One region of the Faecalimicrobium sp. JNUCC 81 genome, then DNA from elsewhere that is predicted to be linked to it. Evidence: riboswitches for the same ligand, from Rfam matches in the RefSeq annotation. Region 1 holds a riboswitch; the other holds the start of a gene.

Region 1 (9,428 bases):
CTATTATATTTGATGTATAAATTTTTTTATAAAATGAATCTATATTATTTTCTTTAAATAATTCTATTAATCTTTTATCATTCATACTTTGGTCCAGTAATATTCCAACAACTGTCCCGCTATGAGCAATATTTACTCCATAAGATCCATAGTTTTGAGATATTTCTATAATTTCTTTTAAGCCATCTTTTTTATCTATATTTTCATTGGCTAAGCTACTAAGTGTAGCTGCCTTTCCTACTAAGCTTAAATTATTATTTTTTATACCTTCTTCTAGCATATAAAATGCTTCACTTATAATATCTTTGTTTTGGATTTTAATATTTTTGTAATTTGGAGTATTTCTAATTTTCATAGTATCTAATGTTTTATCGGGCTCTAATATTACCACTTTAGAATTTTTAATATTACCTAAGTATTTAATTACTTCTCCATTTAGTGGGTTAAATACCACATTTTTTTCTATATATGTAGAATCTGTTGGCTCTATTGTTGATGCTATATATGATATTTCTTCACTAGTTAAACTCTTTTTTATAAGACTTAATGTAGCTACTATCGTTGCTCCAATATCAGCTGTAGAACTTGCCATACCTTTTCCTATTGGTATCTCGCTTTTTATGTTTAATGATATATTTCGGCTTTCTTTTATAGGTAAAACGAATCTTTCAAACACTTTTTCTATAGCACATCTTGATTTACTTGGCCCAATATTTATATTATTTAACCTTTCTTCAACCTCTACTTTTGAATACATATCTATAGCATATGAGCTTAAATATTCTTCTTTTTCTAAGATACCTTGAACAAATTCTCCACAAGATGCTGGGCATATTCCATAAGATTTCATACTAATCACCTAATATTTTCTTCATGTGCTTTATAAGAATAGTATTTTCCTCATGAGACTTTATTGCAACCCTTATAAAACTATTATCTAATTCTATAAAGTTTGATGCATCTCTTATTAAAATACTCGCTTCTTTAAATAGTTGATCTTTTAATTCATTTGCTTTTCTATTTTTCAATTTAATTAAAACAAAATTTGTATCTGTATCATACACTACTATGTTATTTATAATTTTTAATTCATCTAACATATACTTTCTTTCTTTTATATAATAGTTTTTACTATCTCCTATATACTTTTTATCATTAAATATATAATTAGATAAATTATCTGCAAATGAATTTATTGTCCATGGTTCTTTATAATTATAAATTTTATCTATTATTTTTTTATTACTAGTTAGTCCATAACCTAATCTTAAGCCTGGCATTCCAAAGAATTTAGTAACCGCTTTAAGAATAAATATATTTTCATATCTTTCTATGTATTTAACTAAACTATATTTATCTTCATCTCCTACAAACTCCATAAATGTTTCATCAACTATTAGTATTTTTTGATTTTCAATCATTAAATTTAATAAATCAGTTAAATTTTGAACTTTTCCATTTGGGTTATTTGGATTACATATAAATAAACTATCAAATTTATCTATATTTTCTTTTATAATATTTATATCAATTTCAAAATTATTTTCTTTATCTAAGCTTATATTTACAACTTCTAAATCATTTAATCTTGCACTTCTTCCATACTCTGAAAATGTAGGATTTAATATAGCTAACCTACTATCGATACTCTTCATTAATAAGTAAATAATTTCAGTTGCTCCATTTCCAGGTATTATAAACTCTGGTTTAACTCCTATATATTTAGATATATTGCTTCTTAAATTTGTATAATTTATATCTGGATAACTTCTACATTCCTTTAGTCCTTCTAAAATATAACTTTCTAGTCCTTGTATTACTTTTGGATTTATATTTGAACTAAAATCTATTATTTCTTTTGGATCTTTATTATACATATTTGCCATATCACAAACATTGGCTCCATGTCCTAAATCTTTCATTTACATCCCCCTAAACTAGCATATTACCTTCCATAGTATAGAAAATACTACTAATGAAGTAATTGACGATGCATACATTATTTTATTAGTTCTTACTATATCATCTATTTCTATTTCTCTAAGTTTATCTCCTATTGTTGGCTTATAAACAGCTTTTCCAAAATAGATATTAGTTCCACCTAGCTGTATGCCTAAAGCTCCTGCAACAGATCCTTCTGAATAAGCACAATTGGGGCTTTTATGATTTTTTCTATCTCTAATTGCTATCTTAAAACAATTTTTATAGTTATAAGATAATATTAAGCTACCTATAGTCATTAGTAATACTGAAATCCTAGCAGGTATATAATTTGCAATATCATCTATTTTTGCTGATGCAAATCCTAGATTCATATATTTATCATTTTTATATCCAACCATAGAATCTAATGTATTTATAGCTTTATAAGCCATGGCAAGTGGTGCGCCACCTATAAATGCATAAAACATAGGAGCGATTATGCCATCAACAGTATTTTCTGCTACAGTCTCCACCGTTGCTCTAATAATTTCACTTTCATTTAAACTTGTTGTATCTCTTCCTACAATATAAGATAGCTGCACTCTGGATTTTTCTAAATCACCACTTTTAAGCACTTCATATATTTTTACAGCTTCATCTTTTAAGCACTTAGTTGCTAGTGTTGTATAAACTATAAATGAATTTACAACTATAAATATAACACTATTAAAACTACTTACCTTAACTACTAAGTAAGTTATTAAGTATGTTAATCCAACCGTGATAAACCATAATAAAAATCCACCTATCTTTAGAGCTTTATCACTTTTACATATTTTTCTTATATTATTTTCAACTGATTTTATTAATTTTCCTATATATATAACCGGATGAGGAAAAGAATATGGATCTCCAATAATTAAATCTGTTATATATCCTATAAAAATAGATAATATATTCATATTACTCATTTCCTTTTTCTAGTAAGTTTTTTATACAATTTAAATTATTGAAAAAATGTGTATGTAGATATGTAGCTAAAGTGTTACCTTTGCTATATCCACCTTCCCACTCATCTACGATTTTTTTATCTCTTTCTTTTCTCATTATGTAAGCACAATCTTCATTAGTTTCGAATATCGAATGATGGAACTCATGACCTTTTATAACTTCACCTTTTTTAGATAATATAGTATCTTCTTTTGCTGTTCCAAAACTATATCCAAATCGTCTAAGTGAAGCTGTCATTTTACTATTTCCTTTAAAAATTCCTACCATATCATATTCTTTGTTTTCTTGATCAATTAGTTTTTCTCCTAAGTACATTAATCCACCGCACTCAGCATATATAGGTATTTTTCTTTTATGAGCTTCAAGTATTGATTTTCTCATACTTATATTAGCTTCTAATTCTTTTCCAAATATTTCAGGGAATCCTCCACCTATATAAATATAATCTCCACTAGGAACTTCATTATCTTCCAATGGGCTAAAGTATTTTATATTTAGTCCTAAGTATCTAAGTAATTCTATATTTTCTCTGTAGTAAAAATTAAATGCTTTATCATAAGCTATTGCTATCGTTTTGTTTTCTACTTTAGAATTTTTTATAAAACTATCTACTTCAAAACTAGTTTCAACTTCTTCACTTTCTGAGAGTTCTAATATTCTATCTATATTTATATACTTTTCAATTTCATCTGCAAGATTGTTAAACTTTGTTTTTAAAGAATCTATTTCTACACTAGGTACTAAACCTAAATGTCTTGATTCTAGAGAAAAGTCATTGTTTGGAGGGAAATAACCAAGTACTTCAACACCACAATACTTTTCCACTGCGTTTTTTATTATTTCATAGTGTGTTTTAGTTTTTACATTATTAACTATCACACCAGCTATGTTTACATTCTTATCAAGTTCTTTATAACCAAGTACCATAGCAGCACTAGATGCTGCCATAGCTTTTCCGTTAATAACTAATATTACTGGAGACTTTAAAAGCTTTGATGTATAAGAGCTTGTACAATTATCTAAATCTATTCCTATTCCATCATACAGACCCATCACACCTTCAACTACTGATATATCTGCATCCTCTGATGAACTATTAAAAACATATTTAATTTGTTCATCATCTAACATATATGAATCTAAGTTTCTAGAGTGTCTTCCTGTTATGAATGTATGGTATGATGGATCTATATAATCGGGTCCTACCTTAAAAGGCTGGACTTTCATACTTCTTTTAGTAAGAGCTTGCATTATTCCTAATGATATTGTAGTTTTACCTACACCACTATTAGTCCCTGCTATTAATATTTTCTTCATATATTTCACCTATTTATTAATATTTTTAACTCATTATTTCGTATATCTTGTCTATATCTAAATTTTCTCTTAATAAATCAGCTAATTTATCATATTCATTTTGCTTAAATTCATTAAAAGAAGTTACATTACTATTTATTTTCTCTAATCCCTTAATTTCTCTTATATTATTTAAAAGCGCTCTCGTAAAGTTTATTTCATCAAATATTCCATGAAGATATGTACCTACTACATTCCCTTCTTGATTAACACTACCTTCTAAATAATTAACTACTTCATCTAGCTTTTTATTAATATTATTTAAATTTTTTATATCTTTAGAAATAGATGTTATTCCCATATGTATTTCGTAACCTTTTACTTTTTTACCTTCTAGATTTTTCATATATCCACTAAGACCTTCGCATATTGTTGCTTCAACTTGAGTCGTAGTTTTTTCCATTTCAAATATAGTCTCTGTATCTAAAAGTCCAATTCCATCAAACTCTTCAACTTCACCTTCTACATGGTATGGATCTTTAAGTTTTTTACCTAACATCTGATATCCACCACAGATACCAAATATTAATTTTCCTCTTTTATGTAATTCTTTTATTTGACCTTCTAATCCATTTTCTCTTATATATTTAAGGTCATCTATAGTACTCTTACTTCCTGGTATGATTACTATATCCGGATTTCCTAAAGCTTCTCCGTAGTCTACGTATCTTATGCTTACATCTTCTTGTGTCTCAAATATATTGAAGTCTGTAAAATTAGACATATGTGGAGTTCTAATTATTTCTATGTGTATATCATTTTTATTCATTTGTTTTTTAAATCTAGTTGTTACGCTATCTTCATCTTCAATCTTTATATCACTATAAGGAACTACCCCTAATACCGGAACATCTATAATATCTTCTAGCATTTTTACACCATCTATAAAAAGCTCTTTTTTACCTCTAAATTTATTAATTATAACACCTTTAACTCTTTTTCTTTCTTCATCACTTAATAAAAGCATAGTCCCTGCAATAGATGCAAAAACCCCACCTCTATCTATATCTCCAACAATTATTACAGGTGCATCTGCAATTTCTGCCATTCCCATATTTGCAATATCATGTTCTCTTAAATTTATTTCAGCTGAACTACCTGCGCCTTCCATAACCACTATATCATGATTATCGCTTAGCTCTTTAAAAATTCCTTTTAACTCTTTAGCTAATTGTGGTTTATACTTATGGTAATCTGATGATGCCATGTCCTCTCTAAGCTTTCCATTTACTATAACCTGACATCTATGATTTCCAGATGGTTTTAAAAGTATTGGGTTCATATTTGCACTTGGCTCTATACCACATGCCTCTGCTTGAAATACCTGAGCTCTTCCCATTTCTAGCCCTTCTTTAGTTATAAAAGAGTTAAGCGCCATATTTTGCGACTTAAATGGAGCAACATTATATCCATCTTGTTTAAATACTCTACATAATCCAGCTACTAAAATACTTTTTCCAACATTTGAAGCTGTACCTTGTAACATTATTTTTTTGCCCACTATTCCACTTCCTTTATTTTATAAAATTCACTTACGTTTCGGATAGATCTATTGTTTTAATTTTCATAATATTTAAAAAGTCCCAACTCTATTAGAGTTAGGACTTTTATTTTGTGTATATATTAAATAAAAATCTTTCACCCCGAAGATCTCATCAATAAATCAAAATTAGGCAGGTCTCCTGGCTCAATATCATCCTACTCCTATACCTTCCCGCCAAATTAGCAGTGGTAGTTTATAGTTTCGTCAATCTTACAGTAGCGGGGGCTGCAAAGGCTTTCAACCTTTTTCCCTATTAATCTTACTTAAGAACCTACTTTGATCTAATATTCGATTTTTAAGGCTAATTAAAGTTTGTATTATTCATGGTGTTTATTACTGCAAATCCATTTTCAACTTCTAAAATAGAAATTGAAGCATTATCAATTCTGAAATTCCAGTGATATTCATAGCTGCTAGATATTAAATGTGTGATTATATTTCTTATAGTTCCTCCGTGTGAACATATTAGAACTGTTTTATCTTTATTATTTAAAATTATTTCATCTACTTCTTTTGCTACTCTACCATATGTCATTATTAAACTTTCGCCATTTGGATATTTATAATTATACCCCTCATTTATTATCTTTTGAAATTCTTCTGGATATTTAGATTTTATTTCATCAAAAGTCATTCCTTCGAAGTCTCCAAAATTAATTTCTTTTAGGTTTTCCTTTTCTATAATGTTTATATATTTTAAATTAGATAATTCATATACCGTATCTTTTGTTCTTTTAGATGTAGTAGTATATATTTTATCTATATGTACATTTTTCAAATAATTCGTAAGTTTTTTTATTTGCTTCTTACCTTCTTCACTTACCATACTGTCTATATGACCTGATAATCTAGAGTCTTGATTATCATTAGTTAATGCATGTCTTACTAATATTAACTTCGTCAAGTAATCACCTCTTCTAAGGCTACACTATTAATAGATATATATAAAGTAAATATATAACTTCTCCAAGTTCTATACTACACCCTAATATGTCTCCTGTCACCCCATTTATTTTATTATAAATGTGTTTTTTAAATAAATTGTTAAATATAAAAATCACTATTATGGAACTTAATATCTTAAATATTAATATATTAGTTGATAAAAATAGTAATTTTGGTAAAATCACTGCTAGTAATACTGTATATATTATTGCAGTCATAAACATACCTGTTGTTGCTTTTCCTATAAATAAGTTACCCATACCATTTTCTCTAGGGCTAACTGTTTTATACATTAAATTGATTACGCCTAGCCTTGAAACTATAGGCATAAAAATTATAAGCCATAGTAATTCTTGATTTATAATGCTGTATATAAATCCTATTTTCAATAATATTAGAAATAAGATTGCTAAAAGTGAATTAGTTCCTAATCTTGAATCTTTCATTATTTCTAACATTTTTTCTTTATCTCTGTTGCTATATATAGCATCAAAGGTATCTCCAAGACCATCGATATGAAGGCCTCCTGTTAGCAAAACTGATCCTAATGTAATTATTATAGATGTTATAAATGGATCAAATACTAACATAGATGCTAGTCCAAGTAAATATAATAAAACACCTAATACAAAACCTACTAAAGGAAAATAAACTATAGATTTGTGAAAATCTTCATCAAATCCTAGGTTTACATTTATAGGTATTCTAGTTAAAAATTGAAGTATTAATATAAATCTTTTCATAAATTATCCCTTTATCTTCATAGGTATACCACTTACTACAAGGTATACTTCATCACTTTGTGATGCTATTAATTGGTTTATTCTACCTACAATATCTGTATATATACGACTAAGTTTATTAGCTGGTACTACAGCCATTCCTAATTCATTAGTTACAGCAACAAAGTATATATTTGTTTTTTTAACTTCATTTATTAATTTGTTCACTTGGTCTTTTATATAATATTCTAGGTTATTTATTTGTTCTTGGTCAGCTTCATCAATATTTATATCATATGTGAACATTAAGTTATTAACTAGTAACGTTACACAATCCATAATTACAGTATCATGATTTTTAGATAAATCTTGTATTATAGAATATATATCTTTATATATTTCATAAGTTTCCCAATTTTTTGGTCTACTTTCTTTATGTTTCTTTACTCTATCTTTCATCTCATCATCAAAAGGTATTGATGTGGCTATATATGCTGTGCTATTATTTCTATCTATACATAGTTTTTCAGCAAAATTACTTTTTCCAGATCTTGCACCGCCTGTTACTAATATAACTTTACTCATTTTTTCTCCAATCCTTAATCTCTATCTACCCAATTTACTTCATCAAATGTAGCCATATTTTTATATGTATAATTAGATGCTTCTATTATGTTAAATGCCAAAGCTGCACCACTACCTTCACCTAATCTCATATCCATATTTAGCAAAGGACTTAATTTTATTATTTCTAAAGCCTTCTCTGTTCCAGCTTCTGCTGATGTATGAGATGCTATCATATACTCTTTAGTTTTTGGATTAATTTTATACGCTAATAATGCTGCTGCATAAGATATAAATCCATCAATTACTACGGGTATTCTATTTGCAGCACATGCTAATACAACTCCAGCCATCGCACCTATTTCAAATCCACCAACTTTAGATAAAATATCAACTGCATCCTCTCTATTTGGTTTATTTAGCTCAATAGCCTTTCTAATAGTTTCCGCCTTATGTTTTAATTTTTCTTTTTTTAATCCTGCTCCTATTCCAGTAACTTCTTGAGGATCACAGTTATCTATAACAGATATTATAGCACTACTTGGCGTTGTATTGCATATACCCATTTCTCCTATTCCTATTACTTTATATCCATTCTTGATGCATTCTTCTGCAACTTCTATACCTATTTCTAAACATCTTATAGCTTCCTCTCTACTCATAGCAGGACCTTTAGCCATATTTGATGTTCCTTTTCTTATTTTATAATCAAGTATACCTTCTAGTTTATGATCACAGTTTACACCTACATCCACTGCTATTACATCTGCACCTACAAATTTACTTAATACCCCTACTCCACATATTCCTTTTGCGAAATTAGGAAATTGTAGTTGCGTTATATTTTGTGGATCTGGCGCTACACCTTCTTCATAAACACCATGATCTCCTCCAAAAGCTATTATTGCTTTTTTTGATGTGTCAAAATATTTATTTTCATATATACCTGCTAATTGCATACATAGATCTTCTATTTTTCCAAGACTTCCTGTAGGCTTTATAAGTCTATCTAGCCTTTGCTTGGCTTGACTCATAGAGCTTTTATCTAAAGAATATATATTTTTTGATATATTTTCTAGTAAACTCATATTCTACCTCCTCTAAATATATTTAGTTTATAAAAATAATTTACCTAGCCATAGGCTAGGTAATATTTTTAAATATTATATTTACCTTGTCATTATGTGCTATTGATTTAGTAAAATATGTTATAGTTTTGAATTCTACATATTATTACTATATCCTCTATTATTTACGTTAATTTTGACAATAAATTATATTTTTAGTATTAAATTTTATAAGTTATGTGATACTTTTAAAGCATTGTAAATTGCATTTAATGTATATTCTATATCTTCATCTGT
Region 2 (9,428 bases), 1.9 Mb from region 1:
TTGATATGTGATGCTCAAGAGTCAGTGCATGACACAATGGGAAAATATTTAAAATTAGAGGGGATGAACTATGTATCTGCATATGATGGAGCAGAAACATTATACAAAGCAAATATGATTAAGCCTAATTTAATATTATTAGACTTGATGATGCAAAATATGTCAGGTACTGATGTGTGCAGAGAGATTCGTAAAAATAGTAATGTACCAATTATTATACTTAGTGAGAAATCAGAAACGATAGATAGGATAATTGGTTTAGAATTAGGAGCAGATGATTATATTGCAAAGCCATTTTCAGAAAGAGAAGTTGTAACACGAATAAAGGCAGTGTTAAGGAGAACAGAAAATATAAAAAAAACAAGCAATTATATAAAATATAAAGATCTTGAAATTAATATAGATAGCTATGAGGTATACATAAAAGGAGAGTTAGTAAAAATTACACCAAAGGAAATAAAAATACTTCATATGCTTGTTTCTAATCCAGATAATATATTAAATAGAGAGCATATATTATCTGAAGTTTGGGGGTATGACTATCTTGGAGATACTAGAGTTGTAGATACTCAAATTAAAAGACTTAGGAAAAAGCTTAAACAATATGATTTAAGTTGGAAAATTAAATCAATATATGGAGTTGGATATAAGCTTGCAACATCTTAATAAAAATATATCTGGAGATATATATGTGATAAATAAATTAAAAAGAGAGCTATTTAATAAATTAAATAGCTCTCTTTTTTCGTTTATTTATATGAATTATAGCGAGTACTAAGTCAGTTTTAGATAAATACTTTAGTATATTTTGTAATATTTTATAAAATGTACTATTTATGACACAATTACAACGCAATTATGACACAATTAAAACAATTCACAGATATATAATAATAGTATAGAAAAATTTTTAAAAGTATGTTTTACATAGATTAACTAAAAAAATTATAAGTTATTAATTCAATAAATTATTCAAAATAAAAAGTAAGTATAAATGGTAAAGGTGTAATTATTACTTAATAGGGAATTTGGTTAGATGCCAAAGCTGCCCCAGTAACTGTATTCGATGACGAATTAGCAATACCACTGTGAAAAACGGGAAGGTGCTAAAGAGGATGAATCGTAAGCCAGGAGACCTACCTATACCAAATATATCTTTCTGGGGAGAGATTTTAGAAAATGTAGTATTTTGTTTATATACTACATTAGAATAGCCCTTTCTAGATAGATATTTGTAATAAATATCTATTTTTTTATGCAATAGTTAAAAAAATAGTAGCTATATGCTGATTAATAACTAGTAATTTAAAAGATTATTTAAAATAAGAGGAGGAGATAGTTCTATAAATTTAATTAGGAAAATAAAGCAATTAAATGAGGGGGGAGAAGGAAGTGAGAAATAAGATAGCTAAAAAAATAACTACATTATTAATGACAATAGCTATATGTTTAGTAAGTATACCGATATCTTTTGCAGATTCTCCGAAGGGATATGTGACTATATCTGTAGAGAAATTTACTTTAGGTCAAGGGTACATAAAAGATCCAGTTAAAGTGCCATTTTATGAGGGACAGAGTGTAGCACATTTAATAGATAAATTATTAGGTGGCAAAGATAATTACACAAATACTGGTAGTATAGGAGATACTTCAGGAACTGTAGAAACAGGATTTTATTTAGCAAGTGTAAAAGATGGTTTTGATGGATCTGAAAAAACAAATATACCTAAATACATACTAGATGAAATAGAAAAGGATGGTAACAGTGTTGAATATGAAAGATCAGAACCAGAATTTTTAGGTGAATTTGATTATACCAATATGTCAGGGTGGATGTATTGTGTAAATAACTGGTTCCCAAACTATGGAAGTTCTGTATGTTGGCCTAAAGATGGAGATGTTATAAGATGGCAATTCACTACATATGGATATGGAATGGATATTGGTGCAAATGGATTTGGAGCAGGAAAACCATATGTTGATATAGCTAATAAAGACTTACTTACAAAAGAAGTAGCAGAAATAAACAGTTCATCAGATAAATCTAAAATTCTTTCAAATACTCAAGTTAAAAATGCATATGATAAGGCATATAAAGTTCTTGAAAAAGTAGATTCATCTCAAATAGAAGTAAATAATTCGTTAGAACAACTTAATGATGCTTTAAATGCAGATCCAGAACCACCAGTTACTCCAGACATAAAACCACCAGTAAGACCAAACCCACCAGAGGTTAAGCCTGAGGAAGTAAAAGAAGAAAAAATAATTGGAAATACAAGATATGAAACAGCAGTTAAGGTATCAAAGAGTGGATGGGATAGTGCCAATAACGTAGTAATAGTAAATGGAGATAAATTACCAGATGCACTAGCTGCTACACCATTTGCAAAACAAAAAGATGCACCTATTTTATTGACAAATACAGATAAATTAAATAAAGAAACAAAAGCAGAATTAGAAAGATTACAAGCTAAAAATGCTTTTATAATAGGTGGAGAAAACGTTGTATCTAAAGCTGTCAAAAGCGAATTAGAAAAAATGGGAATAAAAGTAGATAGAATATCAGGAAGTACAAGATTTGAAACATCATTAGAAATAGCTAAAAAGATATCTAATGTATCTGAAATAGCAGTAGTAAATGGAGAAAAAGGACTTTCAGATGCAACTTCAATAGCAGCAGTAGCGGCTAATAAAAATATGCCAATAGTTCTTATGCCGAACAAAGGGACAAACATATATGATCAATTTATTAAAGATAATAATATACAAAAAACATATATAATAGGGCAAACGGGAGTTATATCAACTGAAATAGAAAGTAAACTACCAAATAGTGAAAGAATTGGTGGATTAGACAGAAATGAAACTAATGCTAAGATAATAGAGAAATTCTATACAAGTAGTAAATTAGACAATATGTTTGTATGTAAAAATGGAAGTATTAAGCAAGATCAATTAATAGATGCATTATCAGTTGGTGTATTAGCTGCAAAAGAAAATTCACCAGTTGTTATTGTAGGAAATAGTCTAAGTGAGTATCAAAAAAATGTTCTAAAAAATAAAGAAGTTAAAAAAATGACACAAATTGGAGGAGGATGTGAAAAAGCATTTGAAGATATAAAAGGTTTATATAAGAAATAGGATATAGAAGATTAGATAAGGAGGAAAAAGTAGTGAAAAAGAAAAATATATTTCTAAAATCAGTACTTTCTATGGTGATTTCATTAAGTATATTCCTAGGAAGTATACCGATCTCTTTTGCACAAGAAGCAAAAATGAATACCGAACCTAAGGGACATGTAATTGTATCTGTTGAAAAATTTACCTTAGGGTTAGGGTACATAAAAGATCCAGTCAAAGTTCCTTTTTATGAAGGTGACAATAATGCAGACATACTAACGCGATTGTTGGGGTCTGGAAATTATAAAAATATGGGAGATATTGAATCTTCATTTTATTTATCTAAAGTAAAAGATAATGATACAAGGACTCCTAATGTACCACAGTATATACTTGATAAATGTGGAGAAATAGGAGAAAGAGAAGAGGCAAACTGGTTAGGAGAATTTGATTATACGTTTATGTCAGGATGGATGTATGCTGTAAATAATAGTTTCCCAAATGTTGGAGCATCTGGTTGTATTCCAAAAGACGGAGATGTAATAAGATGGCAATTTACTACTTATGGATATGGGGCTGACATCGGTGGAGATGGATTTGGAGCAGGAGAGCCTTTTGTTAAAATAGCAAACAAAGATAGCCTGACTAGAGAAGTAGCTGAAATAAATAGTGCACCTAATAAAGCTGAGTTGTTAGATAAAAAAGAAGTGAAAGATGCTTATGATAATGCATATAAAGTACTTGAAGTTGTAGATATAGCTCAAAGTAAAGTAGATGTAGCATTAAAAGAGCTTAAGGAAGCTTTAAAATAGACTGTATCAAGGGGGATAATAAAGTGAAAAAGAAAAATAGATTTTTAAAAATAGTAATTTCTATGGTTCTTTCATTGAGTATATTCTTAGGGAATATACCAATGTCTTTTGCACAGATTTTACAAAGTAACATAGATGTGGTTTTACCTAGTGTATCTATTAAAGATGCCATAAATAAAACTGGAGAATATATGTATAAAAATACTCCAGATCCTAAGATAGGTACTATAGGCGGAGAATGGACAATACTTTCACTAGCAAGAAGTGGATATAATGTGCCAAAAGAGTATTATGATAAATATTACGAAAATGTAGTCAATGAATTAACAGCGAAAAATGGTAATTTACACAGCGTAAAATATACAGAATACTCAAGAGTTATATTAGGATTAACATCTATAGGTAAAGATGTTACTAATGTTGGAGGATATAATCTTTTAGAAAAACTTGCAGATTTTAATAAAGTAATAAGACAAGGAATAAATGGACCAATATTTGCTCTTATAGCATTAGATACAAACAACTATGAAATACCAACTGTTGAGGGTGTTAAAAAACAAACTACAAGAGATAATCTTATTGAATATATATTAAGTAAAGAAATAACTCAAGATGATGGAACAATAGGTGGATGGGCTCTTAGTGGAAATACACCAGATCCAGATATAACAGCTATGGCACTTCAATCATTAGCAAAATATAAAGACCAAGAAAAGGTAAAGCCTTATATAGATAGAGCACTTGATATATTATCTAATATCCAACTTGCAAATGGTGGATATGATAGTTGGGGAAGTCTAAACTCTGAGAGTATAGCACAAGTAATAGTAGCTCTTACTGCTCTTGGAATAGACCCTAAAACAGATTCTAGATTTATAAAAGGTGATGGAAACTGGGTAATACCTGCGATAATGGAATTTTACGTAGAAGGTGGAGGATTTAAACACACACTAGATGGAACTGTCAACGCAATGGCTACAGATCAAGGAGCATACGCACTTGTTGCATATAATAGATTTGTAGAAGGTAAAAACAGTCTTTATAATATGACAGATGAATTTAGTGAAATACCAAAAGTACTATATGTAGATAAAATAGATAAATCTGTAGAAAATACAGTAAATTACTATAAAGGATTAAATCATGTATTATCTTGGTGGGATATGTTAGCTCTTACATCAGCAGGAGAAGATATAATAAAATCATCATATAAGCTGCCTGAATGGACATCAAATATAATAACTACAAATACATCAGTAACAAGTGATGCAGGATACTTATTAGGATTAGTTTCAAGAGGAGAAAATCCAAATAGTTATACTGATAAAAAAGTAAACTTGAGCAAAATATTAGCAGACAAGCAAGATAAAAATGGAAACTTACCAGGAGGAGTGAATTCTCAAATTTGGGGGATGATAGCTCTAGAAGTAACTGATGAATATTATGATAGAGAAAAAGCATTAGATTCATTAATATCAAACCAACTAAATAATGGTGGATTTGCATTCTTTGGAAATCAGGCAGATCCAGATATGACAGGTATGGCATTAATATCACTATCATTTTTTAAAGGAAATGAAAAAGCAGATGCAAGTATAGAAAAAGCAGTAGAATGTTTAAATACTATACAAAAAGAAAATGGGACGTTTGAAGCATATAATAAAGAAAATTCAAATTCAACAGCAATGGCAATGACAGGGCTTATGAGTGTAGGAGAAAATTTAAATGAACCTAAATGGAGAAATATAGTAGATGCGCTTATGAAATTTCAGATACAAGAAGGAACAGCATCTGGATCATATGAATATTTAATAGGACAAGGTTCAAACTTAATGGCTACACAACAATCTTTAATAGCGATGGGTGAAGTTAATTCAAATAAAAGTTTATGGCACGAATTAGATTCTATGTTTAAAGGTGATAAATAACTACCAAATAATTCATCAAATAGTTACTCTACATTTAAAGAAATAAAAGCATTATATTAAAATAAACAGTATCTTTCTGGTGCTAAAATTAGTACCAGAAAGGTAAATTTCTTTAATCTAAAATATTAATCAATATTAATATTTTAGATTAAAGAAATTTACCTTAAGTTATGAAAAATATAAAAATAAGATATAAGGGGGAGTAGAATTTTGAAAAATAAAAATAAGCTAATAAAGACGTTATTTACAGTAGTTCTTACGATTAGTTTATGTTTTATTTATGCGCCAGAGTTACTTGCTAAGACATTAGTTAGCCCAAGTACAAATATAGAAATGGCCATAGATAAAACAGGAGCATTAATGTATAAAAATACTCATAATCCGACTGTAGGTACACTGAGTGGGGAATGGACTATACTTTCATTAGCAAGAGCGGGATATAAAGTTCCAAATAGTTACTATGATAAATACTATGATAATGTTGTTAAAACATTAAAAGAGTGTGATGGAAATTTACATAAAGTTAAATATACAGAATACTCAAGAGTTATATTAGGTTTAACTTCTATAGGTAAGGATGTTAGAAATGTAGGTGGATATAATCTTTTAGAGAAACTTGCAGACTTTAATAAAGTAATAAAGCAAGGTATAAATGGGCCAATATTTGCTCTTATAGCCTTAGATACAAATAATTATGAAATACCGATTGCAAAAGACGTTAAAGTTCAGACTACTAGAGAAATGCTTATTGATTACATATTAGATAGAGAAATAAAAAAAGGAACTAGTGAAGCTGGGGGATGGGCACTTACAGGAGATATTCCAGATCCTGATATAACTGCTATGGCACTTCAATCTTTAGCGAAATATAAGAATAAAGAAAAGGTAAAGCCATATATAGATAGAGCTCTTAACGTTTTATCGAACTTGCAATTAGAAACAGGAGGGTACTCTAGCTGGGGAACAACAAATAGTGAAAGTGTGGCCCAAGTAATAGTAGCCCTTACAGCACTTGGAATAGACCCTGCTAAAGATGAGCGATTTATAAAATCTGAAGGTAAATGGACTATTAGTTCAATAATGGATTTTTATATAGAAAGTGGAGGATTTAAACACGTTTTAGATAAAGAATTAGATGCTATGGCAACTGATCAAGGTATGTATGCAATTGTAGCATACGATAGATTTGTTAAAGGTAAAAATAAGCTTTATGATATGACAGATGCTAAATCAACTTTAAATACAGGTGAAATAGAAGACTCTAAAACAGAAAATAAAGAGGAAAATATAAACAGCCCAACAATAAATAAAAATCCTATACAATCAACAAATAAACCATTAATAAATAAAGATTCAACAAATAAAAATACAAGTAAAAGTATAAGCAAAAACAGAGCTCCTGCTATTGCAAAGGTACTATATTCAGGAGAAGAAGATAACTTGATTCTAAGTGGAAAAAAGGCAGTAATTGTTCAATTTGCAAATGAAAGAGCTATTCCACAAGTTGTATTTAAGAATAATACTTTAATGTATTATTCTAATGAATTATCAAATAAGTATCAAGTAGCAACGTATATAGGTATATTTGATAAAGATGAAAAATTAGAAGAGTTAAATGACATAACTAAATACAAATTCAATAAGAATACAACCTCAGAAAATATCACATTTGGGGATGTTAATGGAGATAATATTGTAAATGCTCAAGATGCATTAAATACTATTTCAACAGTATTGGAGAAAATAGATGTACCAAGTAATAAGGAGATACTTTCTATGGATAACAACGGAGACTCTAAAATAGATAACTTAGATGTGATTGGAATCATGGAAAGATATATAAAGCAAAAAGAATGTAACGTGCTTAATAACATATAAAGTCTTAATTTAAAGTAGATAAAGAGGTGAGACTCATGATAAAAAGGATATTGAATGCTTCTAAAAAACAAAAAATTATAGGGTTGTTAGTAATTATTACAACTTTAGTAGTAATCTTAACTATAGTAACACAAGCATATAAAGATAAGAATAAGGGGATGATTTCAAGTGAGACAGAGTCAAATGTTTTAGAAGTACCATCTATTAATCTTATACCGCCAAATAAAATAGATGTCAATAATAAAGAAGAATTCGACGTAGATGTTGTCTTATCGTCATTACCATCTAACATATATCCAGCGGCAAGTATTTCTATTTACTTTGATAAGGATAAATTAGAATTTACAAGAGTTAAAAAAGGTACAATGCAAGCCTATGGAGATAAATCATCTAATGGAAAAGACTTCAGTGTTCCATATTGGGAATATGATACAGAAGCTTCTAATATGAATGGTCAAATTAACACAATGTACCTAGATAAGACAGCGGGAAGATTTGCTTACAATAAAGATGGTTTTGATAACAAATCAAAAAATGTAGTTATACGATTGGGATTTAAGTTAAAAGAAGGGGTAAAACCAGGCGAAACATATCCTTTGAATATTAAAGATGTCGTATTCGCAACAATTAATGGAGACAAAGACAACACTAGTCTTTCGAGTTCAAGAAATACTTTAAAGATTAATGACTGTGAATTAGTAGTTCAAGATTAGGTACTGGAGGAATTTATTGTGAAGAGGAAAGTAAAAAAAATATTAACAAGCCTATTAACTATAATTCTAATCTCATCACTAATGGCTTGTGGTTCAAAAGAGGTTATAAAAGATAGTAAGATATCATTAAATAATGACATACCTAAAAGTGGTATTGTAGACGCTTCTATATTTGCACAATTAATGGAAAGTAAAGAAATGGCTATGTTTAATGGAAAAAATGATGAATTCACTTATCAATGGATGTTTATAGGAAGTGATATAAAAGAGCCAGAAGATATAAATTTACTGATAAATCCTACTAATAAGAATTTAGACGAAGTAAAAAAACAAAGTAAATCAGAGCTTGTTCAAGGATTTAGTTTTAATGAATCTAAAGAACTAAAATCAAAAACGGCCTTATCAATAACATTAAATAAAAAATGGAAATGTTCATCAGCTGATATATATAAATATGATGAACAAGAAAATACCGTAAAAAAAGTATATGGTACAACAGTAGAAACCTCAGATAATACAATAGTAAATTTTAGCGTAAAAGATAGGTTAGGAGAGTTTTACATAGTAGCTAGCGACCCTAAACAAGAAGCTATAGATAAGGATGAAAAAAATGGTAAGAGTGAAACAGCACAATCTGAAACATCACAATCAAAAAAATCACAATCTGAAAAAAAAGAAGAGAGCTCACTACTTAAAGAGCAATTAGGAATAAACACAGAGAAAGGAACACCTAATGAAGGAGGCAAAGATAAATATCTAACAGATCCAATTCCAGAAGGAAAACCTAAACCTATAGAATGGAATGAAGCTGGTAATAAAGTAGATAAAAGTAAGGTGGCAGGTTATTGTACATTATCTATTAGGTGTGACACATTGTTAAAGCCAGAAAATAGAAAAGTAGCTATTTCCAATGGAAAAGGAGATATGATACCTGATGATGGGGTTATATATGCTACTAAGAAGGTTAAATTCTATAA

The links. Region 1 has a riboswitch for cobalamin ahead of JNUCC81_RS01480 (cobyric acid synthase). Riboswitches for the same ligand answer to the same signal wherever they lie in the genome.
Region 2: another riboswitch for cobalamin. It lies ahead of JNUCC81_RS10635 (cell wall-binding repeat-containing protein); the one in region 1 lies ahead of JNUCC81_RS01480 (cobyric acid synthase).

Annotation. Positions count from the first base shown of each region.
Region 1 covers NZ_CM132203.1:273,273-282,700, reverse strand. Annotated here, with positions in the region: gene JNUCC81_RS01500 (GHMP family kinase ATP-binding protein) at 1-850, opposite strand, end outside; gene JNUCC81_RS01495 (pyridoxal phosphate-dependent aminotransferase) at 852-1,922, opposite strand; gene cbiB (adenosylcobinamide-phosphate synthase CbiB) at 1,938-2,885, opposite strand; gene JNUCC81_RS01485 (cobyrinate a,c-diamide synthase) at 2,887-4,251, opposite strand; gene JNUCC81_RS01480 (cobyric acid synthase) at 4,277-5,791, opposite strand; cobalamin riboswitch at 5,946-6,122, opposite strand; gene JNUCC81_RS01475 (histidine phosphatase family protein) at 6,135-6,737, opposite strand; gene cobS (adenosylcobinamide-GDP ribazoletransferase) at 6,757-7,521, opposite strand; gene cobU (bifunctional adenosylcobinamide kinase/adenosylcobinamide-phosphate guanylyltransferase) at 7,525-8,085, opposite strand; gene cobT (nicotinate-nucleotide--dimethylbenzimidazole phosphoribosyltransferase) at 8,100-9,152, opposite strand; gene hemL (glutamate-1-semialdehyde 2,1-aminomutase) at 9,360-9,428, opposite strand, start outside.
Region 2 covers NZ_CM132203.1:2,138,849-2,148,276, reverse strand. Annotated here, with positions in the region: gene JNUCC81_RS10640 (response regulator transcription factor) at 1-666, shown strand, start outside; cobalamin riboswitch at 985-1,158, shown strand; gene JNUCC81_RS10635 (cell wall-binding repeat-containing protein) at 1,393-3,141, shown strand; gene JNUCC81_RS10630 (DUF4430 domain-containing protein) at 3,174-3,932, shown strand; gene JNUCC81_RS10625 (prenyltransferase/squalene oxidase repeat-containing protein) at 3,956-5,860, shown strand; gene JNUCC81_RS10620 (dockerin type I domain-containing protein) at 6,071-7,738, shown strand; gene JNUCC81_RS10615 (hypothetical protein) at 7,774-8,451, shown strand; gene JNUCC81_RS10610 (DUF4430 domain-containing protein) at 8,470-9,428, shown strand, end outside.